DNA from 4 places in the Eubacterium sp. AF17-7 genome. Region 1 is predicted to be linked to each of the others. Evidence: predicted binding sites of a transcription regulator. Region 1 holds the regulator's gene; each other region holds the start of a gene.
The links. The regulator HrcA, encoded in region 1, represses chaperone genes, less so after heat shock. The targets are predictions, from matches to a motif close to TGTTAGCACTCNNNNNNNNNGAGTGCTAACA.
Positions count from the first base shown of each region.

Region 1 (7,880 bases):
TGTTTTAGCTGCCTGAGTTGGTACTGCAGGTACTACTGCGATAGCCATTGCTGCTGCCATTGCTAATGTGGCGATTTTCTTTAAATTCTTTCTCATTTCAATTTTCCTCCTGAACTTTATAACTATTATACAGTCAGTATAGTTAAAAACGTTTCAAAAGTCAACATATTTTATTATAAACCACTTATTTTTTTGCTTGTTTTTGTACAATTTGACTATTAGTGATTACTCTCATTGGTTTTATTGTTCACAAAAACTTTTTTTTGCAATTTTTTCTTGTTTTATTGTTACTTAATTTAATATATACATTACTTATTTCTTCTTTATTTATTTAAATGATTGTTTTAATATTTTCTAACTTATAAAATTTTTTTCAAATTTTTAATATATAAAAATACGGATATAAAAGCAATTTTACTTTTATATCCGCAATATTTCTTTTTTCTAATCTCTTAATCTAGTTTAAATTTATCTTTAAAGCTCTTTTTCTTTGGCTTTTCATCTTCACTTTGGTTTAGTGTATTTCCTGATACTTTGTCTAACTGTTTAATTAACTCTTTTTGTTCATGAGTCAATTTTTCAGGTACTCTTACAATCAAAGTTGTATATTGATCACCACGAACTGCTTTATTTCTAATACTTGGAACACCTTTTCCTTTTAATCTGATTCTTGTTCCTGTCTGTGTTCCCGGTTTTATGTTAAACAATACATCTCCATCTACAGTGTTAACTCTTACATCTCCTCCTATTGCTGCCTGTGCAAATGAGATTGATGTATTTGTATATAAATCCATTCCATTTCTTTGGAAGTTTGGATTGCCTATAATTCTAACCTGTACTAATAAGTCTCCTCTTGGTCCGCCATTTCTTCCAGGTTCACCTTTTTCTCTGATTCTTACACTCTGTCCGTCATCAATACCTGCCGGAATTGTAACTGCAATCTTTTTAAGACTTGAAGTATATCCTGTGCCGTGACATGTTGCACATTTATCCTTTATAACCTTACCTGTTCCGTTACATTCAGGACATGTTGTAATATTCTGCATTGTTCCAAAGAAGCTCTGCTGTGTTGTAACTACCTGACCTCTACCTCCGCATCGGCTACATGTTTCAGGTTGTGTTCCAGGCTTTGCACCTGTTCCATGACATGTTGTACATTCATCTTTAAGATTAAGACTTAATTCCTTTTCGCATCCAAATACAGCTTCTTCAAATGTTATTCTGACTGAAGCACGAATATCTGCTCCTCTCATAGGACCATTGCTGTTTCTTGAACTACGTCTGCCTCCGCCAAATATATCTCCGAATATGTCTCCAAATATATCTCCAAAGTCTGCAGAATTAAAATCAAATCCTCCGGCTCCTGCTCCTGCGCTTCCATCAAATGCTGCATGACCGAATTGATCATACTGACGTCTCTTATCAGCATCACTAAGTACAGCATATGCCTCTGATGCTTCTTTAAACTTCGCCGCAGCTTCTTCCCCAGGATTTACGTCCGGGTGATATTTCTTAGCCAATTTTCTATATGCGCTTTTTATTGTGGCTTCGTCAGCATTTTTATCAACGCCTAATACCTCATAATAATCTCTTTTTTCCGCCATTTTTATCACCTTTCATATTAGTATGAATAAATAATCTGCAAATAAAACACGGATGTCATACCCTAGTCCTATTTTCATTATTTTTATATTAGTATAAATAACTTGTAAAACCCGTCCGGGCTAAACCCGGACGGGATACATTCTATCATATTCTATAACCCAGTGCTATATGTGTATTCAGATTATACTTCCTTGTAGTCACCATCAACTACATCATCTGCTCCAGCTCCTGCATTAGGATCCTGGTAAGCTCCCTGTGCTCCCATATCAGGACCTGCTCCCTGTGCTCCAGCCTGTGCCTGAGCCTGTTCATACATCTTTGAGAATACTTTCTGTGAGCTTTCCATTAATTTTTCTTTTCCATTCTTTAAGCTTTCAATCTGAGCATCTGTGATGTTCTGGTCATCTGTAATTTCAGCAATTACAGCCTTTAATGCATCGATGTCAGCCTGAACTGCTGCCTTATCATTTGCATCAATCTTATCACCAACTTCATTCAAAGCATTTTCTGTCTGGAATACCATTGAATCAGCTTCATTCTTAGCATCAATGCCTTCCTTACGTTTCTTATCCTGTGCTTCAAATTCAGCAGCTTCTTTTACAGCCTTATCGATATCTTCATCAGACATATTTGAACCTGCTGTAATTGTAATGTGCTGTTCTTTTCCTGTTCCTAAATCCTTAGCTGAAACATTTACGATACCATTTGCATCAATATCAAATGTAACTTCAATCTGTGGAACACCTCTCTTTGCTGGTGGGATTCCATCAAGTCTGAACTGTCCAAGGCTCTTGTTATCTCTTGCGAACTGTCTTTCACCCTGTACTACGTTGATATCAACGGCTGTCTGGTTATCTGTTGCTGTTGAGAATGTCTGGCTCTTCTTTGTAGGAATTGTTGTATTTCTTTCAATTAATCTTGTTGCGATACCACCCATTGTTTCAATTGATAATGAAAGTGGAGTAACATCAAGAAGTAAGATTTCGCCTGCGCCTGCATCACCTGCAAGTTTACCACCCTGAATTGATGCACCGATTGCTACACATTCATCAGGATTCAAACTCTTAGATGGTTCATGACCTGTAAGTTGTTTAACCTTATCCTGTACTGCAGGGATTCTTGTTGAACCACCAACTAATAATACCTTTCCAAGTTCAGCTGCTGTAATTCCGGCATCTCTTAATGCATTCTGTACAGGAACTGCTGTTCTTTCAACTAATGCTCTTGTTAATTCATCAAATTTAGCTCTTGTAAGAGTTAAATCAAAATGCTGTGGTCCTTCAGCTGTTACTGTAATGTAAGGGATGTTAATGTTTGTCTGTGTTGCTGAAGAAAGTTCCTTCTTAGCTTTTTCTGCTGCTTCTTTAATTCTCTGAAGTGCCATCTTATCTGTTGTAAGGTCTACACCTGTCTTTGTCTTGAAGTCAGAAATCATATAATTTGTAATTGCTTCATCAAAGTCATCACCACCAAGTCTGTTATCACCTGAAGTTGATAATACTTCGATTACACCATCACCAATTTCAATAATAGATACATCAAATGTACCACCACCTAAATCGTATACCATAATCTTCTGTTCTTTTTCATTATCAAGACCATAAGCTAATGCTGCAGCTGTTGGCTCGTTGATAATTCTCTTTACATCAAGTCCTGCAATCTTACCTGCATCTTTTGTTGCCTGTCTCTGTGCATCATTGAAGTAAGCAGGTACTGTAATAACAGCTTCTGATACCTTTTCACCTAAGTAAGCTTCAGCATCACCTTTTAACTTCTGAAGAATCATTGCTGAAATTTCCTGTGGTGTATATTTCTTATCATCAATTGCTACTTTGTAATCTGTTCCCATATGTCTCTTAATTGAAGAGATTGTCTTGTCAGCGTTTGTAACTGCCTGACGTTTAGCTGTTTCACCAACTAATCTTTCACCTGATTTTGCAAATGCTACTACTGATGGAGTTGTTCTAACACCTTCTGCATTTGTAATAACTGTAGGTTTTCCACCTTCCATAACTGCTACACATGAATTTGTAGTTCCTAAGTCAATACCAATAATCTTTCCCATGATATATTTCCTCCTAAATTGATAATTTTCTTATTTCTCGGTTTTCCGAGTTCAAATATATGTTAAATAATTTCTTATTTGTAAAATTAATTAGCTACCTTAACCATGCTATGTCTTATAACACTGTCTCTATATTTATAGCCTTTCTGGAATTCCTCAACAACAACATTTTCTTCTAATTCGTCATTGTCTTCATGCATTACTGCATTGTGTAATTCCGGATCAAACTGTTGGCCTTTAGCTTCAATGACTGTAACTCCCATTTCTTCAAATGCTGTCATCAACTGCTTATATATTAAATTCATTCCCTGACCTGTTGGTGATTTCTGTTCTTCTTCTGATAATGCTGCGATACCTCTTTCAAAGTTATCTACAATCGGAAGAAGTTTTTCAATAATTGATCTTGCACCAACTTCAAACATTGCTGATTTTTCTTTTTCGCTACGGTTTCTATAGTTTTGGAATTCAGCCATAAGTCTTTGATGTTTATCAGTTAACTCTTCTATCTGCTGGTCTTTCTTATCTTTCTTTCCAAATATTTTTTTCTTTTCTTTTTTGTCTGAAGAATTTTTATCTTCTGCTTCTTTTTTGTCTTTATCTTCTTTAGTATCTTCTGTTGTTTCTTTTTCAGTTTCTACTGTTTCATTTGTATCTTCTACTGTTTCTTCTTCAGTTTCAGATTTTTCTACCTTTTCTTCTTCAGGCATATCGTTAATATTCTTTTCCATTGGACCTTCCTTTCTATTCGTCTTCCTTCTTGAAAGCATCGCTTAACTGGCCCTTAACTGTTCTTAATGTCTCTACAACTTTCTCATAATCCATTCGCTTCGGACCTATAACTCCGATGGTACCTTTAATGCCATCTTCTAATTCATAAGTTGCTGTTACAACACTACAATCCTTCATTCCTTCTACCGGAGTTTCTTCACCGATATAAACCTGAATTCCTGTTTCATTATCATTTACCAAATTGGTTAATGGCTTCTTTTCTTCAAATGTTGAAAGCAACAAACTTGCATTCTCGTTACTGCTTAATTCAGGATACTTCAAAATATTCGTTGCACCTGATGTATAAATCTTCATCTGTGCTTCTGATGCAATGGCTTCTGTAATTGCCTGTAACACATCTGTTACTAATTCTTTATGTTCACCTGCATTAGATGTAAGTGTTGAAATAACAGCTATGTTAATCTGCTCAACTGCTAATCCTGCAAGACTTGTATTGAGTGCCACATTAAGTCTCAAAACCATTTCTTCATTAATCTGGTCTTTAACTTTTATAATCTTGTTTACTACTCTGTTTCTTCCCGAAACAACAATACATAAAATCTGATTGTCATCCATAAGTGACAACTGAATGAATTTTATCTTATCTTCGTTATCCCTTGATGTTGAAATCATTGTTGCATAATTAGTATTGGTTGCAAGCATCTTCGCCATATTCTGAAGAAGGGTTTCAACCTTATCAACCTTTTCAAATAAAAGGTTTTCTCTTTCAGTTACTTTCTTTTCTCTGTTGTCTAATTCCTGAACTTTTTCTTTCATTAAATCGTCAACATAAAGTCTGTAACCTTTATCTGTAGGAATTCGTCCTGCTGATGTATGAGGCTGAACTATATATCCCATCTCTTCTAAGTCAGCCATCTCATTACGAATGGTTGCTGAACTTAAGTTAAGATCTGTATACTTAGAAATGGTTCTTGAACCAACGGGCTCGCCTGTTTCCAAATAGTTACGAATGACTGCCTGTAATATTTTTACTTTTCTCTCTGTCAGTTCCATATTCCATCTCCTTTCTACTTTATTAGCACTCGTCAGTTTTGAGTGCTAACATCTTTCATAAATTAAAATAGCACCCACCATATTATTTGTCAACATTTTTGCAAAAAAAATTATAGAAACTTTTGTAAATAATTTGTGAACATAGAAAAATAGCACAAACCTTAAGGATGTATATAATATCGAAAGAACGCTTTCGCTGCTTGCAATTAAAAATGTATATAATATCGAAAGAACGCTTTCGCTGCTTGCCACTCGTAGCAGTTCTAATGTTCCATCATATGGTCTGACATTAGAACCTTCGGTTCTAGTCATTCCATATGATGTAACATTGAACCGACGGTGGCAAATGCTCTTTCGTTATTATATACATTTATCCGGTTTGTGCTATGATTTTTATTAGTATTAAATAGAATATTTTCCATATTATAATAAAAACTCTGATAATACTACATTGCTTACATCAATTCCTCTTTCGGTAAGTTTTATATTGTCGTTTTCGGTTTTCAATAATTTCTCCTGTGTGAGTTTTTCTAAGACATTACCGTATACGTTTTCTATCTTCTTATTAAAAAGTGTTTCAAATTTAGTTTTGTTTACTCCTTCCATCATTCTAAGGCCTAAAAACATAAATTCTTCCATCTGATCATTTTTAGAGAGTCTTTCAATGTTTTTATGAATTGAACCTAATCTATTATAATCAGTATCAAAGTCTGTATCATTATCACTTTTCTTTCGATAAATTTTTTCTTCGAATACAGATTCATCTTCTCTTGATTGTTGATTATTATTTTCAAATTCATAATCATCTTCATCTTCAAATAAATAATCCATCATTTCTTCACTTCCATATTGAAAAGCTGTCATTTCATCCATATTATCTTCGCAATTGTATATTTCATTTATGAAAGCAATGTACTTATTTAAATCTGAAATATTATTATATCGTTCATTTTCTAATAAAGAAGCTGCTCCTATTCCAAAGCCAATATAATTTTTTTTCTGCCAATATCCTACGTTATGTCTGCATTCCATGCCTTCTTTACTATAATTTGATATTTCATATCTGTGATATCCATTTTCTTCTAAGATATTCTTTGTCATGTAATACATTTCACGCTCAGTATCTTCATCAGGAAGTATATCCTTTCCCTGCAGTGCTGCTTCATTTACTCTGTCATACATTATCGTGCCCTCTTCTACTATAAGGCTATACGCCGATATGTGCTCTGGATTCAAGGCAACTACCTTTTCTAGAGTTTCATTATATGATGAAATCGTTTGTCCCGGAAGTGCACTCATTAAGTCAATGTTAATATTGTCAAATCCACATTCCCTTGATATTCGATAATTATCCAAAAACTCCTGCCATGTGTGTATTCTTCCGATGCTTTTTAATTCATCATCATTTGCCGACTGAAGTCCTATGCTTAATCTGTTCACTCCGGTTTTCTTGTAAACTTCTAATTTTTCTCTTGTCAAAGTGCCCGGATTACATTCTATTGTTATTTCTGCATTTTCATTTATATTTGCATATTTTTTTACTGCATTCATTATGCATTCAAATAAATGTGATTCCAATATAGAAGGGGTTCCTCCTCCAAAAAAGATTGAATCTACTTCATATCCATTCAAAACATTTTTTGACAATTCAATTTCTTTTATTAACGCATCCACATACTCCTCTTTAGTTTTGCAATCTGCCCTGTCGGAGAGAAAATCACAATAATCACATTTTTTTACGCAAAACGGAATATGGATATATATTTCTAAATGTTTGCTCATTTTTACCTCTCTTTTCAACTAATAAGGTCCCTCTGCCTGCTGCAAAGAGACCTTTTATATTAATCTTCGTCCAATTTGAGTACTGCCATAAATGCTTCCTGTGGTATTTCAACGTTACCAACCTGACGCATTCTCTTCTTTCCTTCTTTCTGTTTTTCAAGAAGTTTTTTCTTACGTGAAATATCGCCACCATAACATTTAGCTAAAACATCTTTTCGCATTGCCTTAACTGTTTCTCTCGCAATTACTTTACTTCCAACTGCTGCCTGAATTGGAATTTCAAATAACTGACGTGGTATTTCATTTTTAAGTTTCTCGCACATTTTTCTGCCTCGTTCATATGCTGTAACATCCGGAACTATAAATGAAAGTGCATCCACTTCTTCCTTATTAATAAGAATATCAAGTTTAACTAACTTAGCTGCTTCATATCCTTTCAATTCATAATCAAATGACGCATATCCTCTTGAGCGGGATTTAAGTGCATCAAAGAAATCATATATTATTTCATTTAACGGAATATCGTATTCGAGTAATGCTCTTGAACCTTCTACATATTCCATTCCTATATATGTTCCTCTTCTTTGCTGACATAATTCCATAATAGCACCGATAAATTCAGTTGTTACCATTATTTCCGCATGAA
Region 1 covers NZ_QTWU01000005.1:60,747-68,626, reverse strand. The annotation lists gene DWW96_RS06810 (fibronectin type III domain-containing protein) at 1-96, opposite strand, end outside; gene dnaJ (molecular chaperone DnaJ) at 453-1,604, opposite strand; gene dnaK (molecular chaperone DnaK) at 1,787-3,670, opposite strand; gene grpE (nucleotide exchange factor GrpE) at 3,757-4,398, opposite strand; gene hrcA (heat-inducible transcriptional repressor HrcA) at 4,412-5,452, opposite strand; gene DWW96_RS13830 (hypothetical protein) at 5,498-5,764, opposite strand; gene hemW (radical SAM family heme chaperone HemW) at 5,876-7,234, opposite strand; gene lepA (translation elongation factor 4) at 7,294-7,880, opposite strand, start outside.

Region 2 (7,880 bases), on a different contig from region 1:
CCATTATATGAACAGTGGCAATTGTTAAAAAGAAATTTTAAAGCAGTAATTTTAGGAATATCAGCCGGAGTGCTTACCAGTTTGTGTACAGTGTTGATTTTGGCAAAATTAATGAAAATGACACACAGGGAGTATGTTACTTTACTTCCAAAGTCAATAACTACAGCAATCGGTATGGGCGTTTCAGAGGAATTAGGCGGATATGTTACAATTACGGTAGCAGTAATTGTAGTTACAGGAGTTTTAGGAAATATATTTGGAGAACTTATTTGCAAGATATTTAAGATTACGGAACCTATTTCAAAGGGATTGGCATTAGGAGCATCTTCTCATGCAATTGGAACTGCAAAGGCAATTGAAATGGGAGAAATCGAAGGTGCAATGAGCAGTCTTGCAATAGCTGTTACAGGCATTTTGACGGTAGTTTTAGCATCTGTATTTGCAAATTTTTTATAGAAATATATTAAGATGCAGGGTCAAAACGTTTAAAATCTCGTAAATTTGCTCATAAGTGGATAACTATAAATTTTGCAGATTACTTAAAGAAGGAGTACAATTATGATTATTACAATAGCCAGACAGTGCGGATGTAATGGAGATGAATTAGGAAAAGCATTGGCACAAAAATATAATTTAAAATTATTTGACAAAAAAGCAATTTCTAAAATGGCAAAGGAAAAAGGGTATTTTGAAAGATACCCTGACTTTTACGGAGAAACACCTATGGATATGCTTATGCATTCGATTACGGTTTCTGAAGAAGATTCGCTGTTATACAGTACAGCAGGTAAAGCGTTGAAAAATGTAATTGATGAAGACAATTTTATTATAATTGGAAGATGTGGCAATTATGTATATAGAGATGATGTTAAATGTATTTCAATTTTCCTGTCAGGTAGCAAAAAAGTAAGAGAAGAAAACATTGCTAAGAAACATAACATTTCAGTAAGAAAAGCTCATAATACCGTGCTGCAGACAGATGAAAGAAGAAGCAAATATCATGGATATTATACCGGTGAAGAATGGGGAATGGCCGGAAATTATGATTTGTGCATAAATGTTGATAATTTAGAAGTAAATGAATTAGTTGAAGTCATAGATAGTTATATTAATAGAACCATAGGTGAAAAATAAATAATATAAGTGGTTTATGAAAAATAAAGAAATATAACGGCGCCAGTTTAAAAAGATTATAGTGATATAGCTAAAAAACTAGTATTGACACAGAAACGAAAGCCGTCTATAGTTGAAGAAAAGAATGAAATTGATAATTAGTTTAGTTACTGATTAAAGTAATAACAATTAAAAAGATTGTTATTTGTGAAAATGAAAGGGGAGCTTGCATAAGCTTGCTGAGAGTAGGTTGTATACCTTGACCCATAACCTGATTTGGATAATGCCAACGTAGGAACATAATTATAGCAGATTTTGTGAGACAACAATATTTGTGCGGATGTGTTTTATAGGCATATCCGCATTATTTTTGTAAAAGGAGGGAATTGTACATGTTAGGAAAATACATAGAAGAAGTCAGAAATAATACACCTTTGGTTCATAATATTACAAATTATGTAACGGTTAATGATGTGGCAAATGTTTTATTGGCATGTGGAGGAAGTCCGATTATGTCTGATGAACCGGAAGATGTTGAGGAGATTACTAGTATTTGCCAGGGCTTAAATATTAATATTGGTACATTGAATAAGAGAACTATAGAAAGTATGTTTATTGCAGGAAAGAGAGCAAATAAATTAGGGCATATGGTATTACTTGACCCTGTTGGAGCAGGAGCTTCAACACTTAGAACAAATACTGCAGTGGAGTTAATGAAAAAAATTAAATTTAATGCAATTCGTGGAAATATATCAGAGATTAAGACTTTAGCTTATGGTAGCGGAACAACAAAAGGTGTGGATGCTGATGTAGCAGATGCAGTTACTGAAGAAAACTTGAAAAGTTCAATTAAGTTTATAAAAGAATTTGCAAAAAAGAGTGAAACAATAATAGCTATTACAGGAGCAATTGATTTAGTAAGCGATGGAAAAAGATGCTTCGTTATAAGAAATGGCCGTGCTGAAATGGGAAAAATAACAGGAACAGGATGTCAGCTTTCAGGAATGATGACAGCATTTTTAGTAGCAAATCCTAACGAACAGTTAGAGGCAGCTGCAGCAGCAGTTTGTACAATGGGGCTTGCAGGTGAAATCGGATGGAGTTATATGAAAGAGGGAGACGGTAATTCTACATATAGAAATAGAATTATTGATGCAATCTATAATATGGATAAGGAAACTCTCGATAAAGGAGCAAAATATGAAATTAGATAAAAAAGATTTGTTATTGTATGCAGTAACAGACAGATATTGGTTAAACGGAAGAACTTTATACGAAGTAGTAAAAGAAAGTCTTGACGGAGGAGTTACTTTTCTTCAGTTAAGAGAGAAAAAATTAGATGAGGAGCATTTCCTTGAAGAGGCAAAAGAACTAAAGAAGTTATGCAAAGAATATAAAGTACCTTTCATTATAAATGATAATGTGGATATTGCTGTAGAAATAGGAGCAGACGGTGTCCATGTAGGACAAAGTGATATGGAAGCAGGTATGGTAAGAGAAAAATTAGGACCTGATAAAATCATAGGTGTATCCGCACAGACAGTAGAACAGGCACTTTTGGCAGAAAAAAGAGGTGCAGATTACCTTGGAGTAGGAGCAGTATTTCCGACAAATTCAAAAGATGATGCAAAAGAAGTAACGTATGAAACTTTGAAAGAAATATGTGAAGCAGTGTCAATTCCTGTTGTAGCAATAGGAGGAATAACTCATGACAACATTAAAGAATTAACAGGAAGTAAAATAGACGGAATTGCAGTAATTAGTGCAATTTATGGAGCAAATAATATAAAAAATGCAGCTAGTGGCTTAAAAGAAGAAATAAGCAAAATTGTAGAATAATATTATCAGGTAAAGTAAGACTAGAGAACATATATAGAATTACTATATATGTGACAAAAAAGAAAATTAAATAATAAATAGTAGGAGAATTATATGAAGACAGCCCTTACAATTGCAGGAAGTGATTCAAGTGGTGGAGCAGGTATTCAGGCAGATATAAAGACGATGATGGCAAATGGAGTGTATGCTATGAGTGCCATTACAGCTCTAACTGCTCAAAATACTACAGGCGTGGCGGCAATACAGAATGCAACACCTGAATTTCTGGCACAGGAAATTGACTGCATATTTACGGATATTGAACCGGATGCAGTTAAAGTAGGAATGGTTTCAGAGAAAGAACTTATAAAAGTTATTTCTGATAAATTAAAACAATATAAAGCGAAAAATATTGTTATTGATCCGGTAATGGTGGCAACAAGTGGCGCAAGGCTTATTAATGAAGATGCTGTAGACACATTAAAAAAAGAATTGTTTCATTTGGCAACGATTCTTACTCCAAATATTCCGGAGGCAGAAGAACTGGCCCAAATAAAAATAAACAACTCAAAAGATATGATAAAGGCAGCAGAAAAAATTGCAAAAACATATAACTGTGCAGTCCTTTGCAAAGGAGGACATAACCAAAATGATGCCAGCGATTTATTATATAAAGATAATGAATTCAAATGGTTTCATGGGAAAAGAATAGATAATCCAAATACCCATGGAACAGGGTGTACATTATCATCAGCAATAGCATCAAATCTGGCAAAAGGATATGATTTGGAAGAATCAGTTTTTAGAGCCAAAGAGTATATTTCAGGAGCATTAGCAGCTATGCTTGATTTAGGAAAGGGAAGTGGACCTATGAATCATGGATTTGCTATTACAAATGAATATACTAAAGTAAAATAATAAAGGAGAATTACGATGGAAGAAAGATTATATGCAACACAGATGGAAGCTGCAAGAAAAGGAATTGTAACAAAGGAATTAGAAATTGTAGCAAAAAAAGAAAAAATGGAAGTAAAGGAGCTTTTACCTCTTGTAGCAAGTGGTAAAGTTGTAATTCCTGCTAATAAGAATCATAAGTGTCTCGATCCTGAAGGAATAGGTTCTATGTTAAAAACAAAGATTAACGTAAATCTTGGAATTTCTAAGGATTGCAAAGATTATGATGTTGAAATGGAAAAAGTTATGTCAGCCGTAAAGATGGGTGGCGAAGCAATCATGGATTTATCAAGTCATGGAAACACACAGCCATTTCGTAAAAAACTTACAAGTGAATGTCCTGCAATGATAGGAACAGTACCTGTATATGATAGTGTAATTCATTATCAGAGAGACTTGGATACTTTAACAGCAAAAGATTTTATAGATGTAGTACGTTTACATGCACAGGATGGTGTTGATTTTGTTACACTTCATTGTGGAATTACAAGAAAAACAATAGAGCAGATTCGCAAACATAAAAGAAAAATGAATATTGTATCAAGAGGAGGTTCACTTGTTTTTGCATGGATGTGCATGACAGGAGAAGAAAATCCGTTCTACGAATACTATGATGAAATTCTTGATATATGTAGAGAATATGATGTTACTGTTTCATTAGGAGATGCCTGCAGACCGGGTTGTCTTGCAGATGCAACAGATGTATGTCAGATTGAAGAACTTGTTCGTCTTGGAGAATTAACTAAGAGAGCATGGGAAAAAGATGTTCAGGTTATGGTTGAAGGACCGGGACATGTACCAATGGATCAGATAGCAGCTAACATGAAAGTTCAGCAGACAATTTGTATGGGAGCACCATTTTATGTTTTAGGACCTTTAGTTACAGATATAGCACCCGGATATGATCATATAACAGCAGCTATTGGTGGTGCAATTGCAGCAATGAGTGGAGCAGCTTTCCTTTGCTATGTTACACCTGCAGAACATTTGGCACTTCCAAATTTAGATGATGTAAAGCAGGGAATAATTGCAAGTAAAATCGCAGCTCATGCAGCTGATATCGCAAAAGGCGTAAGAGGCGCAAGAGATATAGATGATAAAATGGGAGATGCAAGACGAGTTTTAGATTGGGATGCTCAGTGGGAATGCGCACTTGATCCTGAAACTGCAAAAGCAATTAGAGCAGACAGAGCACCTGAACATGAAGATACATGTTCAATGTGCGGCAAATTCTGTGCAGTCCGTAGTATGAACAAAGCTTTAAATGGAGAACATATAGATATACTCTAAACTTTAATGAAATTAAGGCGGATAATAATACGTAAATACATAGTATATAAGATGTCAGGGTAAGCAAACCTATGATTTAATGACTACGGCTTGCTCTGTGCTACATAAAAGGAACTGTTGCGTTATTGATATGTAACAGTTCTTTTTATGAAAACAAAAGAAAAACTAAAAAAATAATTAGCACTCGCTCTTGACGAGTGCTAACAAAAGTGCTATAACGTATTTGTAGGAAAGGAAAATCCTAAGAAAGAGAGTGAAGAACTAATATTTAAAACAGAAGTTAAGGAGGTATAGAAGATGAACATTAGTAAATTTACACAGAAGTCAATTGAAGCAGTTCAGAACTGTGAAAAGGTTGCTGAGGAATTTGGTAATCAGGAAATTGATCAGGAACATTTAATATACAGCCTTGTTAATTTAGAAGACAGTCTGATTTTAAAATTAGTTGAAAAGATGGAAATCCAGACAACACATTTTAAAAACAGAATTGAAGATTATGTTAGTAAGAAACCTAAAGTACAAGGCGGACAGAGGTATATTAGTCAGAGTCTTAATTCAGCATTATTAGCTGCAGAAGATGAAGCAAAGAGAATGGGAGATGAATATGTTTCAGTTGAACATTTATTCCTTGCTATGATTGCTAAGCCAAATAAAGAAGTTAAAGAATTTTTCAAAGAATATGGTATTACAAGGGAAAGATTCTTAAAGGTATTAGCTGAGATAAGAGGAAATCAGAGAGTAACAAATGATAATCCTGAGGCTACTTATGATGCACTTGGAAAATATGGACAGGATTTGGTTGAGAGAGCAAGAAATCAAAAGTTAGACCCTGTTATTGGAAGAGACAGTGAAATTAGAAATGTAATTCGTATATTGTCAAGAAAGACAAAAAATAACCCTGTTTTAATCGGTGAACCCGGTGTAGGTAAAACAGCAGCAGTAGAAGGTTTGGCTCAAAGAATTGTAAGTGGAGATGTTCCGGATGGATTGAAGGATAAAAAGATATTTTCACTTGATTTAGGAGCATTGGTAGCAGGTGCTAAATACAGAGGTGAATTTGAAGAGCGTTTAAAAGCTGTACTTGAAGATGTAAAGAACAGTAACGGAGAGATAATTTTATTTATTGATGAGTTACACACAATTGTCGGAGCAGGAAAAACAGATGGTGCAATGGATGCAGGTAATATGTTAAAACCTATGCTTGCAAGAGGTGAACTTCATTGTATCGGTGCAACAACACTTGATGAATATAGACAATATATTGAAAAGGATAAGGCTTTAGAAAGACGTTTCCAACCTGTTATGGTCAATGAACCAACAGTGGAGGATACAATTTCAATTTTAAGAGGATTGAAAGAAAGATATGAAGTCTTCCACGGAGTTAAAATTACAGATAGTGCATTAGTTTCAGCAGCAACATTATCTGACCGTTATATAACTGACAGATTTTTGCCTGATAAGGCAATTGACCTTGTTGATGAAGCTTGCGCGATGATAAAAACAGAACTTGATTCAATGCCTACAGAACTTGATGAACTTAGAAGAAAAGTTATGCAGATGGAAATTGAAGAGGCAGCCTTAAAGAAGGAAACCGATAATTTGAGCAAAGAAAGATTAGAGGAACTTCAAAAAGAATTAGCTGAACTTAGAGATGCATTTAACAATAAGAAAGCTCAGTGGGAAAACGAAAAGAATTCTGTAAACAAATTACAGGAACTTCGTGAACAGGTTGAACAGGTCAAGAAAGAAATACAGATTGCCCAGAGCAAGTATGATCTTGAAAAGATGGCTGAGTTACAATATGGTAGATTACCTCAGTTACAGAAACAGTTAGAAAGTGAAGAGGCAAATGTAAAAAATAAAGATTTGTCTTTGGTACGTGAAAGTGTTACAGATGAAGAAATTGCAAAAATCATTTCACGTTGGACAGGAATACCTGTTGCTAAACTGACAGAAACAGAAAGAAATAAAACTCTTCATTTGGATGAACAGTTACACAAACGTGTAATTGGACAGGATGAAGCAGTTACAAAGATTACTGAATCAATAATCAGATCAAAGGCGGGAATAAAAGATCCTGGTAAACCAATAGGTTCGTTCCTGTTTTTAGGACCTACAGGTGTAGGTAAAACAGAACTTGCTAAAGCACTTGCGCAGAATTTATTTGACGATGAGACAAATATGGTTCGTATTGATATGAGTGAATATATGGAAAAATATTCAGTGTCAAGATTAATCGGAGCGCCTCCGGGATATGTTGGATATGATGAAGGCGGTCAGCTTACTGAAGCAGTTCGTAGAAAACCATATTCGGTAGTACTTTTTGATGAAATTGAAAAGGCTCATCCGGATGTATTTAATGTATTATTACAGGTATTAGACGATGGTAGAATTACAGATTCTCAGGGCAGAACAGTGGACTTTAAAAACACAATATTAATTATGACGTCAAATATTGGTTCTTCATATTTGCTTGAAGGAATCAATGACAATGGTGATATAAAGCCTGAGGCAGAAGAGATGGTTATGAATGATTTGAGAAATCATTTCAGACCTGAATTCTTAAACAGATTAGACGAAATTATTATGTTTAAACCACTTACCCGTGATAATATTGGCGGAATTGTAGATTTAATAGTTGCAAATTTGAATGAAAGACTTGCAGACAAAGATTTACATTTAGTGCTTACAGACGAGGCAAAGAA
Region 2 covers NZ_QTWU01000012.1:69,450-77,329, forward strand. The annotation lists gene DWW96_RS10445 (LrgB family protein) at 1-456, shown strand, start outside; gene DWW96_RS10450 (cytidylate kinase-like family protein) at 559-1,134, shown strand; TPP riboswitch at 1,322-1,429, shown strand; gene thiM (hydroxyethylthiazole kinase) at 1,506-2,327, shown strand; gene thiE (thiamine phosphate synthase) at 2,314-2,952, shown strand; gene thiD (bifunctional hydroxymethylpyrimidine kinase/phosphomethylpyrimidine kinase) at 3,046-3,849, shown strand; gene thiC (phosphomethylpyrimidine synthase ThiC) at 3,865-5,175, shown strand; gene clpB (ATP-dependent chaperone ClpB) at 5,473-7,880, shown strand, end outside.
Region 2: clpB (ATP-dependent chaperone ClpB) is a predicted target of HrcA. The motif match lies at 5,351-5,381, and genes of this name have one in related genera.

Region 3 (7,880 bases), on a different contig from region 1:
TATTATGGAAAAAACAAATGATGTAATCATAACATTGATAAATGGCGGGTTTTATGAAATCTTTTTGATTTTTGCAATGTACTATAGTTTCGTGATTTTACTTGGAATAGAGAAAAGCAAAAGAAGAATTTTTTTACCAATATTCTTTGCTAGTATGCTTACTTTTAATTTAACAATAATGTATTATACATATTTTGGAGATGACTCTGTTAATAGTAAGTGCATTATTTTGATGCTTCAGGGAATAAATACTCTGATTTATTTTTGTACATTAAAAGTGATAACAAAGAAAAAATATTTGGAAATATTTATTTCAGACATGATAGCACAGATAATATCTATTGTTATATCATTTAGCCCAATTACAATAATAGCTCATATACTTGGGAAAAAACAAAGAACTCTTATAACATTAGAATTGAGTTTAAATAATATAATTACCTTTGCAACAGTATTAGTGATAATGATTGTATTGATTGCAATAGAAAAATATGTGCTTAAAAGGTTTTTTGATGATTATTTTAAAAGTGAAATAAAACATAGAATATTTTGGTGGATTATTGTATTGATATTTACCATAAGCGGATTAACTACAACAGCTATTCAAAGTGGAAGTACTATCTTTATTGCAATGAATATTATTATGATTATAATAATGTTTTCTGTGTTATATGCAGTTTCATGGTTTATGCGTTTGCAAAAAGAAAAACAGATAAAGAAGGAAAATCAGATTTTAAGTATTGAAAATGCAGTTATGAAAGAATACTATAATACATTAAAATTTCAGATGGAAAGAACAAGAAAGTTTAGACATGATATTGAAAAGCACATGAATTTGATAAAAGACATACAAACATCTAAAAGAAGTAAGCAGGATATTTTAAAATATGTAGGACAAATTGAGGAACAATATAATAATCTTAAAACGATAGATTATTGCGGAAATCCTGTTATAAATGCAATATTTGTAAATAGAAGAGAGCAATGTGAAAATCAGGGAATTAATATTAAAATTAAAGTAGGAAATTTTGATGCCAAACAAATTTCTGAAATGGATTTAGTGGCGTTACTCTCAAATATATTTGATTTAGTAATAGAAAATAGTGAAGTTACAAATGTGAAAAATTTAGATTTTAAATGCTCTAAAGAAAAAAATAATTTCTTAATCTGCATTAAATTTGATGGTAATTTTAATAAAAATAAAGATAAGATGAAAATTAGTGTAATAAAAGAAATTACAGAGAAATACCAGGGAGTATTTGATGATAAATATTTGAATGGAGCAAATGAGATTACGGTTATTATTTAAAGAAAGATTGTATTTTGAAAATAAAATATAATACAAATGAAAAGGTAGATTAATGTATAGCGGAAAAGAATTAGTTATAAATATGATAAATGCAGCAGTTTTAGAATTGCTGGTAAGTATTGCAACATATTATGCAATTAAAATATTACTTGGGGTACAAAAAGATAAAAGATTAAAATTGTTTTGCATTATTTTAATGAAATTATTTTTTCTTAATTTGACAATTGTGTTTTATAAATATACACACATACTTACGCAAGATGAGACTAATACAATAACTATTATTAATGGAATATACATATTGATATTTTTTGCCCTATTAAAATTACTCACAGGTAAACCATATTTAAAAATTATGTTAGCAAATTTTATTGTCGAGACATTTGGAATTGCATTTATAGTTATGCCTACGGTTGTGATAACCGGTGGAAAGAATGATATGCTACCTTATTTTGTAAAAACAAATATGGATAGTAAAAACATTATAATAGCAATTGTCGCATTATTAATATCTATATTTGAAATTTTTATAATGACAACAATTATAAAGAAATGCTTTGGAAACTTTTATGAAAAGAGAATAAAGTATCCTATTATATGGTGGATGCTATTGATTGTTTTTGATATGTATGCGTTTTTTGTTAATTCTGCGAAATCTTTTGTGACTAAAGAAATCATGTTTGTTATTGTTTTATATGTTTTTAGAATTTGCACAGCTATTTTAATTATGTATAGTGTATCTTGGATAATCCGCAAGAAAAATGAAAAAAGAATAGCACAGGAAAATAAAATTTTAAATATAGAAAATACAGTAATGAAGGAATATTATCGGACACTTAAATATCAGATGGAAAATACCGAAAAGATTAAACGTGATATTGAGATTAAAATGAAAGAAATCAGAACGTTATTAAGCCAAAATAATGAAATTGATTCTTTTGAAAAAGGCATTTGCGAAATGCCAATGATTAGCGATAATAATTTGTATAATTATTGTAATAACATATTGATTAATTCAGTTATTGAAAATAAAGTAAGACAATGCGGGCAAAATGAAATTAATATAAAAATTGAAGCTGATGTAAATGAACAGATTTTAGTAAGTGAAATTGATTTAATAGCAATAATAGCAAACCTATTTGACAATGCGATAGAAGAAAGTAAAAAATTAAAACAAGGGGAAATTGAATTTTATTGTAAATGTAATATGGAAGTGCTTGAAATTAAAATTAATAATAAAACTTTAAAACAAAGTCCGATTACAATTGGTGATACAACTAAGAAAAACAAGCAGGAACATGGAATGGGACAGGCTATTATATATGATATTGTTAAGAAGTACAACGGAAAAATTAAGGTGTATGTTATGGAAAATAGATATTATACAGAGATGGTAATATAAGTTCACAAAATCTTCACAAAAAAATTAGCACTCACCTCTTGACAGTGCTAATAAAACGAGTTATAACGTAGTCAGAACAAAGGAAGAGAGTTAAAAGATAAGGATTTAAAGATTAATGAATGATAATTCAGGTAATTGTTTTTAGTGAATGATGATTCAGCAATCAGTAAAAATCCAAGTGTTTAACCAAAACCTTAGTTTACAATATAAAAACTACACCTCGGATTTCTCCGATAGTGCAAATATAATTTTTATATCTGATTTGAAAGGAGATATGACTTATGATGATGCCTAGTATTTTTGGAGAAAACTTATTTGATGATTTTATGAATGATTTTACAGATGATTTTGCATTCCCGGCATTTGCTGATGCAGGAAAAGAATTGTATGGTAAACATGCAAAGAATTTGATGAAAACAGATGTAAAAGATACTGAAAACGGATATGAGGTAGATATAGACCTTCCGGGATTTAAAAAGGACGAAATCCAGATGAAACTGGAAGATGGTATGTTAACAATCAGCGCCGCTAAAGGTCTTGATAAGGATGAGAAAGATAAGAAGGGTAAATATGTAAGACGTGAACGTTATGCAGGAAGTTTGAGCAGAAGCTTTTATGTAGGTGATAATGTAACAGTCGAAGATATACACCCTAAATATGAAAATGGTATTTTATCATTCAATGTTCCAAAAGAACAGGAGAAGATAGAACCAAAAAGTAAATACATTGCTATTGAAGGATAAAATAGCATAAGATGAATCATCAGAAGATGAATCATCAGAAGATGATTTGAATAAAACTCCCTTTGCCGATGCGTGAAGGGAGTTTTTATATGCCATAAATTAGTTATACGTAGAGTGAAAATATTAAATTTTCAAATAGTAGCTTTCAATGGAAATATCCATTATGGTATAGCAAAAATATTAATGCAAAAGGCGATTATTTTGCAATGAACAGTAAAAATATGAAAATAAATGATTTCAATTTAATAGAAGAGTATGTAAGATAATATAGTTTATATCGAATAATATGGAAGAAATTAGGATAAACATTTAGAAGCGTAATTATTTAAATACGCATAGTATATATGCTGTCTTTTATGTATAATAGATATATTGACGAAGATGTAAAACTTAAGGAATACAAAAATTGTTCCGTTTTGATAACTGTTTTTAATAATAGTCATGAATAAAAATAAATATATTATAAAAAGAGGAAAAAAGAATGAATCACTATGTGTTAGAAGTATGCGTGGATTCTGTAGAATCAGCTATTGCGGCAACTAATGGAGGGGCAACCAGAATTGAATTATGTTCAAATATTATTATAGGAGGAACAACGCCTGATTTAGAGTTATTTAAAATAATAAGAAATAAAATTCAAATTCCAATAAATGTTATGATAAGACCAAGATTTGGAGATTTTTGCTATACAGAATCGGAATTTGAGATAATGTGCAGACAAAGTGAAAAATTTGCAAGAGAAGGAGCAAATGCCATTGTTATAGGTTGTCTTAATCCTGATGGAAGTTTGAATGAGGCATATATGAAGGAAATTATGAATATGGCAACAGGATGCAGAGTTACTCTTCATAGAGCATATGATATGTGCAAAAATCCATTTGAAGCATTTGAGACCGCTAGAAAATTAGGCGTAGATACAATATTGACTTCAGGACAAAAAAATAGTTGTATTGAAGGTGCAAAGTTAATTAAAAAACTAGTTGAAAGATCAAGTGGTATAGAGATTTTAGTTGGTGCAGGTGTAAATTCAGATAATATTATGGAAATAGCTAAAATAACCGGGGCAAAAAGCTTTCATATGACAGGTAAGGTTGTAGAAAACAGCAAAATGGAATATCGAAATGATGATGTTAATATGGGAATTTCCGGGTTAAGTGAATATGAAATTTATAGAACAGACGAAAAAAATATAAGAAAAACAGCTGAAATGTTAAAATTATTAAAATAATGCTTAATATAATTATACAAATAATTTGCACATAGTTTAAATAATTAAATTGTAGAAAAATAATAAATTTATTGTTGCATGATTTAACAATAAGTGATAAAACAGAATTTGTAAAAAGTAATAGTTAGTTGCGTAGAAAGGGATACATTGCAATAAAGTGTCTTGATTACAGAGAACCGAGGTAGCTGAGAATCGGAAGAAAAGAATTGTTGTAACATCACCCTGGAGCATCTCTCCCAAAACTTTTTATAGTGAGTAGGCAGAGACGTAGTCTTCACGTTACAGAAGAAGCTGTTGGATGTGACAGTGATAAGTGGTTTTAATTAGTGATAATTATTTCAAACAAAGTGGTACCACGAAATTGATATTTTCGCCTTTGTTGTCGTAAGACAATGAAGGCTTTTTCTTTTGTAATAAAAGAATAAACTAGCTAAATAATAACAAAAGAGAGGTAATACAAATGAATGGAATCTTAATGATGGTAATTGCGATTGTAGTACTTGGAGGAGCGTATCTTCTTTATGGTCGTTACCTTCAAAACAAATGGGGCATTGACCCTAATGCAAAAACTCCGGCATATGAATTACAGGATGGAGTTGATTATGTACCGGCGGATACAAATGTGGTATTTGGACATCAGTTTGCATCAATAGCAGGTGCGGGTCCTATTAATGGACCTATTCAGGCAGCAGTTTTTGGTTGGCTTCCTGTTTTATTATGGTTGCTTGTAGGTGGTGTGTTCTTCGGAGCTGTTCAGGATTTTGCATCAATGTATGCATCAGTTAAAAACAAAGGTCGTACAATTGGTTACATAATTGAAGAATATATTGGAAAATTAGGAAAGAAATTATTTTTACTTTTCTGTTGGTTATTCTGTATTTTAGTAGTTGCAGCATTTGCAGATGTTGTAGCTGGAACATTTAACGGATTTACAGTACCTGAAGTTGCAGGACAGGCAGTAGAAAAAATCTCAGCAAACGGTGCAGTAGCAATGACTTCAATTTTATTTATTTTTGAAGCAGTAGCACTTGGAATGATTTTAAAATATGCAAAATTAAATAAATGGGTAAATACAGTAATAGCAATTGCAATGTTAGTAGTAGCAGTAGTAATTGGTTTAAACTTCCCTGTTTATTTAACAAGAGAAACATGGCATCTTTTTATATTCGCTTATATATTTATTGCCAGTGTAGTTCCTGTATGGGCATTATTGCAGCCTAGAGATTATTTAAACAGTTATTTATTAATTTTTATGATTGTAGGTGCAGTTGTAGGTATATTTGTTTCAAATCCTTCATGTAACTTACAGGCATTTACAAGTTTCAACGTAGATGGACAGTATATGTTCCCAATTTTATTTGTAACAATAGCATGTGGTGCCGTATCAGGTTTCCATTCACTTGTTTCATCAGGAACAGCTTCAAAGCAAATTAAAAATGAAAAGAATATGTTACCTGTATCATTTGGTGCAATGCTTATGGAAAGTATGCTTGGTGTAATCGCATTAATCGCAGTTGCTTCATTTGCAAAAGGAGAAGCAGCAGCACAGGGCTTAACAACACAGCCACAGATTTTTGCAGGTGCAATTGCAAACTTCTTATCAGCAGTTGGTTTACCACATAATTTAGTATTTACATTAATTAACCTTGCTGTTTCAGCTTTTGCTTTAACATCACTTGACTCAGTTGCAAGAATTGGTCGTCTTTCATTCCAGGAATTCTTCTTAGATGAAGGAGTAACTGATGATAATATGACACCATTCCAGAAGGTAGTAACAAATAAGTATTTTGCTACAGTTATTACATTAGTTCTTGCATTCTTACTTGCAAAAGTTGGTTATGCAGAAATTTGGCCATTATTTGGTTCAGCAAACCAGTTGTTATCAGTACTTGCTTTAGTAGCTTGTGCAGTATTCTTAAAGAAAACAAAACGTCAGGGTTGGATGTTATGGGTACCAATGTTCTTTATGATGGCAGTTACATTTACAGCCCTTGGAATGACAATTTACAAATTAAGTGGAGCATTTGCTACAACAGGATTATCACTTGGAAATACATTACAGTTAATCTTTGCAGTATTACTTTTAATCCTTGGTGTAATTGTTGCCGTACAGGGTGTAAAGAAGTTATTTGAAAAGAATGAAGAAAAAGAAGTTGCATAAAATGAGACGTAAGTAAGTTATAAAGACTGTCGTATTAAAATGATAGAATGATATGCTACCCTCATATAGGACAATAAAATATAAAAGTCCTATATGGGGGTATTTTTATGTCCAGAAAAAGCAAAATAGATCCAATAGTAAAAGTAAAAATAGTTGAGCAATATTTTGATGGAGAGATTGGACTGAGTCAGGCAAGTAAAAAACTTGGAGTTGCCTCCCAAAGTATTAGAAAATGTATTTCTATATACCAATGCAATGGACCAGCAGGTTTACTTAATCAGCCCAAAAACAAGAGTTACTCAAAAACACTAAAAATATCTGCGGTAAATGATTATCTTAATGGAGCAGGTTCTCTTGATGATATTTGCTCAAAATATGGAATCCGTTCACATACACAACTTTTAAAGTGGATTAAGGTGTATAATTCTGGTGGAATATTAAAAACATCCACTGGAGGTGCTTGCATGAAAAAAGCAAAATCAACGACTCTTGATGAGCGATTAAAAATAGTTATGGAATGCCTGACAAATGATAAGAATTATGGAGCAATGGCTTTGAAATATCAATGTTCTTGTCAATAAGTTCGTAACTGGGTAAAACGGTACGAAAAAATGGAAAGTAAAGGTCTGGAAGACCGCCGTGGTAGACGAGTCGGATCATTACCAAGTCGTACACCTGAGGAAGAATTACGTGATAGAATCGCTGAACTCGAAAGAAAAAATCTTGATTTACAAATGGAAAATAATCTGTTAAAAAAAGTCAGAGAACTGGAAAGGAGGGACCGTTATCTTTAGTTCACCGTTTAGCTGCATATAAGGCAATCAAAGAATTATCCTCTGACAAGAGATATCCTATAGATAAACTTTGTAAGTATCTTAATATTACACGCTCTGCATACTATAACTGGCTAAAGCATCCGGAAAGCAATAATGAATTGCAGAATGAAACGTTATCTGTTGAAATTCAAAAGATACATAAAGAACATCCGGATATGGGATATCGTAGAATCCGAGATGAATTAGATGGACACAAAGGAA
Region 3 covers NZ_QTWU01000002.1:88,175-96,054, forward strand. The annotation lists gene DWW96_RS03685 (hypothetical protein) at 5-1,309, shown strand; gene DWW96_RS03690 (GHKL domain-containing protein) at 1,362-2,711, shown strand; gene DWW96_RS03695 (Hsp20/alpha crystallin family protein) at 2,993-3,454, shown strand; gene DWW96_RS03700 (copper homeostasis protein CutC) at 3,936-4,682, shown strand; T-box leader at 4,807-5,063, shown strand; gene DWW96_RS03705 (carbon starvation CstA family protein) at 5,143-6,843, shown strand; gene DWW96_RS14205 (helix-turn-helix domain-containing protein) at 6,951-7,424, shown strand; gene DWW96_RS14210 (hypothetical protein) at 7,455-7,637, shown strand; gene DWW96_RS14215 (IS3 family transposase) at 7,664-7,880, shown strand, end outside.
Region 3: DWW96_RS03695 (Hsp20/alpha crystallin family protein) is a predicted target of HrcA. The motif match lies at 2,734-2,764, and genes of this name have one in related genera.

Region 4 (7,880 bases), on a different contig from region 1:
TATACATCCAAGAGTGAGAGAAGATTTTTATAATAACACTCCTAATTTAGAAGTTTTTGAGTATGCTTATGAAAACAGCAAAAATAAACTTTGTTACAATGGTGATGTAAATAGCGTAGATGATTATAATAAAATTATAAAACGATTTCCAAACATAGATAGTGTAATGATTGGTCGTGGAGCAATTACTAATCCAAATATTTTTTCTGAAATACGAGGTGGTGAGAGAGTCACTAAAGAAAAATTGTATAGATTTAATGAAATTATATATAATGATTATAAAGAAGTAATGAGCGGTGATAGAAATCTTTTATTTAAGATGAAAGAAGCATGGAGATATATGTCACCACTATTTGAGAATTATGAAAAGAATTGGAAACGAATCAAGAAATCAAATGATTTAAAACATTTTAATAGTGCTATTGAGGAAATGTTTAACTGTGATATTATAAATTAGATAGTATCGAATAGTTATAAAAATGGACACTTGAATTGATACACCATCAATTTTTTATCTGACTTTTGATGGCAGTACAAAATAAGTGCCCATTTTTTATTAGAGAAGAAGTGAACTGTAAACTATTTAACAATTATACATATTCTCAAATAATATTATTTAGTTATGATTTCAAGAATCTTGTTGCTTCTTTCAATAAAAGCTGTCATTGATTCCGGATTAAGAGGTGTATGACTAATCATTGCGAGGTCGTATAACTGCTTGCAAATTAAATCAGTATTTTCTCCCTCAGGATTATCAATGATATATTTAACAAGGTTGTTGTTTGAATTAAGAACCAGAGTTTCACCTGCACCACCAAACATTGAAGGATCCATTCCTGCCATTCCATACATCTTCATCATGTCCTGCATACGACGGCTTTCTTCTGATAAAGTAATCATGGAAGAAATAGAAGAATCTTTCATCTTTTCAACCTTAACATTAAGAGTATCTCTGTTTAAAGCTTTCTTAAATGCCTCAGTTAGTTTGTCAGTCATATCTTTTAACTCGTCTTCATTCACTTCTTCTTTAAAAGTATTTGTCAATTCAGCATCAATACGAATAAACTTAACATTTTCATTTTTCTGCTCTAATTGTGTTATAAATGGTTGGTCGATAGCATCCTTTAAAATAACAACATCTATATTCTCATTTCTGTACATATTAATGTACTGACTTTGCTGAACTGGGTCAGTTGTATAGAAGATTGTATTCTCATGAGCTTCTTTATTTTCCTCTAAGCATTCTTTGAATGTAAGGAATTTATCGTCAATATTTTTAAATAAAACATAGTCAGACATTTTCTCGCAGAATTTTTCATCTTTAAGGCATCCATATTTAATAAACGGTGAAATGTCATCCCAGTATTTCTCATAATTTTCTTTATCTGTTTTACACATTCCGGAAAGCTTATCAGCAACCTTCTTAGTAATATAATCAGAAATTTTCTTAACGAATCCATCATTCTGAAGAGCACTTCTTGATACGTTAAGTGGAAGGTCAGGACAATCGATTACACCCTTTAATACCATTAAAAATTCAGGAATAACTTCTTTAATGTTATCAGCAATAAATACCTGATTGTTATATAATTTGATAACACCTTCTACAGATTCGAATTCAGTATTAATCTTAGGGAAGTAAAGAATACCCTTTAAGTTAAATGGATAATCCATATTCAAATGAATCCAGAATAAAGGTTCCTTGTAATCCATAAATACTTCATGATAGAACTGCCTGTATTCTTCTTCACTACATTCATTTGGATGTTTTGTCCAAAGTGGAACAGGATTACTAATGCTCTTTGGTCTTTTAAGGATTTTAGCTTTAGTAGTAGCAGGAGAAACCTCTACAACCTCTTTAGTTCCATCTTCATTTTCTTTTTCTTCAGTTTTAGCTTCTTCAACAATAGTTTCAATTACTGTATCTTTGTCAGTTACTTCTGATTCAGGAATTGTATCATATTCCGGTTCAGCGTTTGGGTTAGAAAGGAATATTTCAACAGGCATAAAAGAGCAGTACTTGTGAATGATTTCACGTGCTTTGAACTCATTTGCAAATTCTAAGCTATCATCATTTAAATATAAAGTAATCTTTGTACCTCTGTCTGTTTTATCGCAGTCATCCATAGAAAATTCGAGACCATTTTCACATTCCCATTTTACAGCCTTAGAACCTTCTTTATAAGAAAGAGACTCAATAGTAACTCTATCTGCAACCATAAAAGCAGAATAGAAACCTAAACCAAAATGACCGATAATCTGATCTTCATTAGTTTTGTCTTTATACTGTTCAAGGAAAGCTTCGGCACCTGAAAAAGCAATCTGATTGATATATTCATCAATTTCTTCAGCTGTCATACCGATACCGTTATCGATAAATGTTAATGTCTTGTCTTTAGCATTGGCTATAACCTGAACTTTAAGTTCACTTTCTTCGTCATCTTTAAATTCATATTCTCCGATAAGAGATAATTTTTTTAATTTTGTAATTGCATCGCAACCATTAGAAATAAGTTCTCTGAAAAATATATCGTGATCAGAGTATAACCATTTCTTTATAATTGGGAAAATATTTTCACTGTTAATAGATAAACTACCTGTTGTAGCTGCCATATATATCACTCCTTTATATAAATCTATTAGTGTTTGCAAATACTATTTCTTTTTATTTTATCAATTTTCACAATTCCGAAGTATTTGCATTCACCATAATTTTTACGTTTGATATATATTTTAGACAGGTCAAATGTAAAAGTCAAGAGAAAATTAGCACTCGATAAAAAAGAGTGCTAACAAATGTGCAAGAAGATGTGTTTATGAGTTTTAAAATTGTATTGAATTTATAATTTATTCGATTTCAAGTTCGAAATGCTGATTTAGTAAAGTAGTAATTTGTTTATCCCAGAATTTATCAATGGACTTGTCCATTGTAAATATACTTAAGGAGGTACCTGTAATAACATTTAACTTGTTGTTTTCATAATTAATATGTATGTACATTCCTAAAACCTGCGAAGCTTCAATGTTAGTATCAACAGAAGTTAACATTTTTTCAATATAAGAATTAGGAAGTTTTAATGTGATTTTAAATTTTAATGGAGCGTTTTTCCCTTTGATAATTTCAAAACATATATGTCTGATACTTCCCCATGAGATGAAATCGTCTTCAGGTTCTTCAAGTTCATTTTTTTTAATAAAATCTTTGTTAACACGGCCATCAATAGAGAACGTATTGATGGTTGTTAACTCTAATTCACTTATAAGCATGTAGTCAAATGTATCTTTTATAAAAATTGCGTTCATAAATTCATTTTTGCTAATCACATTAATTGCTATCATGGAATGTCTCCTTAAAAAATTCATAATAAATAATTTGCAATAATAACTATAACAAATTAGAAAAAGTCAGGCAATTAAAAAGTGGTAAAAATTAGTGTGAAAAATGATTTAAATTATCAAAGAATAAATTAAAATAAGTAAAGTAACAAAATTGACTTTTAAGGTTACAAATGATATAAAAGAATATAATTGTATTGGGTTTTATTTTTTCTGTAGAATGAATATAAATATAAAATAAAATGATATATTTTAAATAACGGGATGAGATGGATAAACAAAGATACAAAATAATTACATGAAAGGAACAGAAAAATGGGTTTTATTAAAGGAGCAATTGATGCAGTAGGTGGAACATTTGCAGATCAGTGGTTAGATTATTTTACACCACCGACAAATTTAGGAGCAGGAGCAGTTATATATAAGGCTGTTCTATCAGAAACGAACAGAGGAAGAGGATCAAATACAAAAGGTTCAGTAGGAATCATTTCTAATGGCTCAAAGGTAATAGTGCCTGAAGGAACTGCACTTATAACATTACAGGATGGTGCAATTACAGCTTGTATATGTGAGCCGGGAGAATATCTTTTTAAGTCTGATGATGTTAACGCAAAGTCATTTTTCGCAGGGGATTCTATAATTGAATCAGTAGTAAAACAGTCCTGGGAAAGATTTAAATTTGGTGGTGAACCATCAGCACAGCAGTTGGCTGTTTATGTTAATATGAAAGAAATTCCAAATAACAGATTTGGAACACAGTCAGAAATATATTGGGATGATGCATATTTGGGAACTCAGGTAGGAGCAATGACCAGAGGAACATATACAATGAAGATTGTAGACCCAATATTATTTGTAAAGAACTTTGTGCCTGCTACATATTTATTGCCTAATAACGAAGTATTTGACTTTGCAGATATGGATAATCCTGCAGGAGAACAGTTATTTAATGAAGTTGTTGGAAGTCTTTCAGCAGCATTTTCCAAATATACAAATGACCCGGAGCGAGGTAACAGAATAACTAAGATTCAGTCTGACCAGCTTGGCTTTGCAAAATCATTGTCTGAGGTAGTAGAAGAAGCATATCAGTGGAAAAGTGACAGAGGATTGGAAATTGTTAAGGTCGCAATTCAGACAATTGAATATGACGAAGATACTAAAGCGTTAATTAGCGACGTGAAAAAAGCTGACGCATTATCAGGAAACAGAGGAGCGTCATTTATGAATCAGGCTGTAGCAAGAGGATTTCAGGCAGCAGGTGAAAATCCAAATGGTGGAGCATCCGGTATGGCATTTATGGGAATGGGAATGAATGCAGTTGGCGGAATGATGAATAATCAGTTTGGACAGCAGAATATGAATATGGGACAGAATGCAGGTCAGCCGGCACAGGAAGATCCATATGAAAAATTAAAGAAAACAAAAGAACTTTTAGATGCAGGAATTATTTCGCAGGAAGAATTTGATGCATTAAAAGCAAAACTTTTAGGACTTTAATTTATATGAATTTGTGAAAGATGGAGGGTCTTATGTCGGAAAACGGACAGATAAAATGTGAAAAATGTGGCTCAACTGACATATCGCAAAATCCTAAAACAGGAAAATTAAGATGTAATTATTGTAGATATGAATTTGAACCTGAAAAATCAGAAGAAATCGTTACGGATGCAGGAAAACTAGAGGGAGAACATGTAAACAAAGGAGCAGAGGATATTACTGCAGGTGAAGATATAGTTACCTTAAAGTGTTCAAGTTGTGGAGCAGAAGTTGTTATAGATACAAGAGAAACAACACAGGCAAGATGTCATTGGTGTCGTAATACACTTTCAGTTAACAGCAAAGTGGCAAATGGAGCAGTACCGGATGTTGTTTTACCTTTTAGAATAACAAAAGACGAGGCAAAATCATCTATAGAAAACTTTGTCGGTAAAAGAAAGTTTTTTGCAAATAAGCAGTTTAAAAACGAATTTTCAATAGAAAATGTTATGGGTGTATATTTCCCTTATATGATTGTTGATGCAAATGAACATGTTGAACTTTCAGGAGAAGCTGAAAAAGAAGTAAAACAGTACAAAAAGGATTCTAAAGATTCCGTTACATATTATGATGCTCAGGGATATGACATAGAAAGAGAATTTGATATAGCAATAAATGGACTTACAATTGAAGCAAGCAGAGAACGAATAGACAACGCTTCGTCTATACAGACTAACAATATTGTTAATTCAATTATGCCATTTGATACAGAAAATTGTGTTAAATTTGATTCTAATTATCTAAGAGGGTATACATCTGAAAAGAGAGATATGAACGTGAAAGATATAGAACCACTGGCTACAAAACAGATTCATGATATATCACGAATTGCAGCTAAGACAACAACGAAGAAATACAACAGAGGCGTACGCTGGGATGTAGAAAATTATGAAAATAATGGTATAAACTGGAATGCCTCATATTTGCCGGTATGGTTATATAGTTATCTCGAAAAGAAAAATGAAAAAGAAAGGTTACATTATGTAGCTGTAAACGGTAGAACCGGAGAAACCATGGGAAGTGTACCGATTGATATTTCTAGGTTATTGTTAGTATCATTTATCGTTGAAATAATTAGTTTTGTAATATTTGCACTATGGAATATGAATGCAGAGGATAGTGACTTTAGTTGGATTGTTTTATTAGCAGGTATAGCATTTTACATTATTAACTTTATGCGTTATAGAAATAGTGATGCAAGACATAATCATGAAACCGAAACGAACTATAAGATTAGTAATTTGATTCAAAAGGACAATAAACAGTCAAGAGTTAAAAAAGGTCTTACGGAATCTGATATTTCAGGAAGAAATGACAGTCGTTTAGAGGGCGTAACAAATTATGGAGACGTATTAGGTGATATAACCGATATGGGTAAAGAGTTAATAAAAAAATTATAAATGAAACTTATAAAGGCTATTAGATAATAGTAAATCTAATAGCCTTTTAATCAGCTCCTGACGGGATTCGAACCCGTGGCCTACGCATTACGAGTGCGTCGCTCTACCAACTGAGCCACAGAAGCGTGTCACACCTATATATAATACAAAATGATAAAATTGTTGTCAATTAATTATTAGATTAAATCTTAAATACGTGAACTAATTATTTACATTTCATTGTAAAGTGGTTATAATAACCGTATTGTCGGAAAGAAGAACTTTTTGACATCTTAAAAGTTAATTGTTAATATTTTTGTTGGCATTAATATTTAATCAGATTTAATGATTGTTAGGAGAGTCAATGACAAAAAAATATAAACCATACAGAACAGCGAATAACAGGGACATTTATAAAAAGTATGATAATAAACGTAACAGACTTGAAAATCCACAGAAATATGACAATGTCAAATTGTTTGGATTCCGCTCAGGAAAGTCTTATAAGATGATTCCGGCATTGTTATATTATGTATTAGTTATTTCATATGTGTTATTTAGTTTATATGGAGAATTTACATCACTTAAATTTGAACCACTAGATGTTGTTTTAGAGATATTTAAATATGTATTTATTCTCGTTGCAGTATTAAGTCCGGCATTATTTTTGTCAGATTTTAAATATATAGATAACATTCCGGTATTTAGAAAACATAATCCTGTTTCAGGGTTTATAGGTATTTTAGTTGTTATACTTTTATGCTATGGAATTATGCAGGTAGAAATATATTGTATGAGCGATACATATAAAACATCAGTACAAAAATATGATGAAGAATACCGGAAAAAGTTAGAAGAAAGACAAAAACAGTTAGAAGATGAATCGCTTCTTAACGAAGAAACATTGACTGTGGAAGAAACAACTGTTTCCATAGAAAAATAATCTGATATTAGGAAAAATGAGCAAAATTCATTTGCTATAAAAAAGTTTCCCATAATCGGCATCTGACTTAATTGAGAAACAAGACATATAATTGTAGGAGAAATGACAATATGAAAAAAAGAAGTAGTATAGTACTTGTTTGCGTAATAGTAATAGTAATTGCGTTAGCAGGAATAGTTGGATTTAATTCTTTAAAAGAAAGTGAAAGCAATAACGAGAAAGTTACAACGACTGAAGTTATCACAAAAAATACTGATAAAGAGAAAGAAACAACTACTGAACAGGAAACAGCAAAGATTAATAACAATGGTAATGGAAATAATTCAGCTGAAGATATATTCTTTGATGGAGATAAAGATGGTTCATCAAATGATACAAAAAATGATTCTTCAGATGATGTATTAAATGATAATAGTAACAAGAGTAATTCTACAGATGCAGATTCTAACAGTGATGATGATTGGTCAGATTTATACTAAATAAATAATACATCTGATTGTTCATAATATATGGGTGGATTAATCACCAAAAATAAAAAAAATGGAGAGGTCATATGGAAAAGAAATTAAAGGTTGGCGTTTTAGGCGCAACAGGAATGGTAGGACAGAGATTTATAACTTTACTTGCAGATCATCCTTGGTATGAAGTTACAACATTAGCTGCAAGCCCTCGTTCAGCAGGAAAAA
Region 4 covers NZ_QTWU01000002.1:167,209-175,088, forward strand. The annotation lists gene DWW96_RS04020 (tRNA-dihydrouridine synthase family protein) at 1-457, shown strand, start outside; gene htpG (molecular chaperone HtpG) at 613-2,613, opposite strand; gene DWW96_RS04030 (DUF5721 family protein) at 2,848-3,339, opposite strand; gene DWW96_RS04035 (SPFH domain-containing protein) at 3,652-4,833, shown strand; gene DWW96_RS04040 (TFIIB-type zinc ribbon-containing protein) at 4,866-6,272, shown strand; tRNA gene DWW96_RS04045 (tRNA-Thr) at 6,325-6,397, opposite strand; gene DWW96_RS04050 (hypothetical protein) at 6,616-7,194, shown strand; gene DWW96_RS04055 (hypothetical protein) at 7,305-7,673, shown strand; gene asd (aspartate-semialdehyde dehydrogenase) at 7,748-7,880, shown strand, end outside.
Region 4: htpG (molecular chaperone HtpG) is a predicted target of HrcA. The motif match lies at 2,765-2,795, and genes of this name have one in related genera.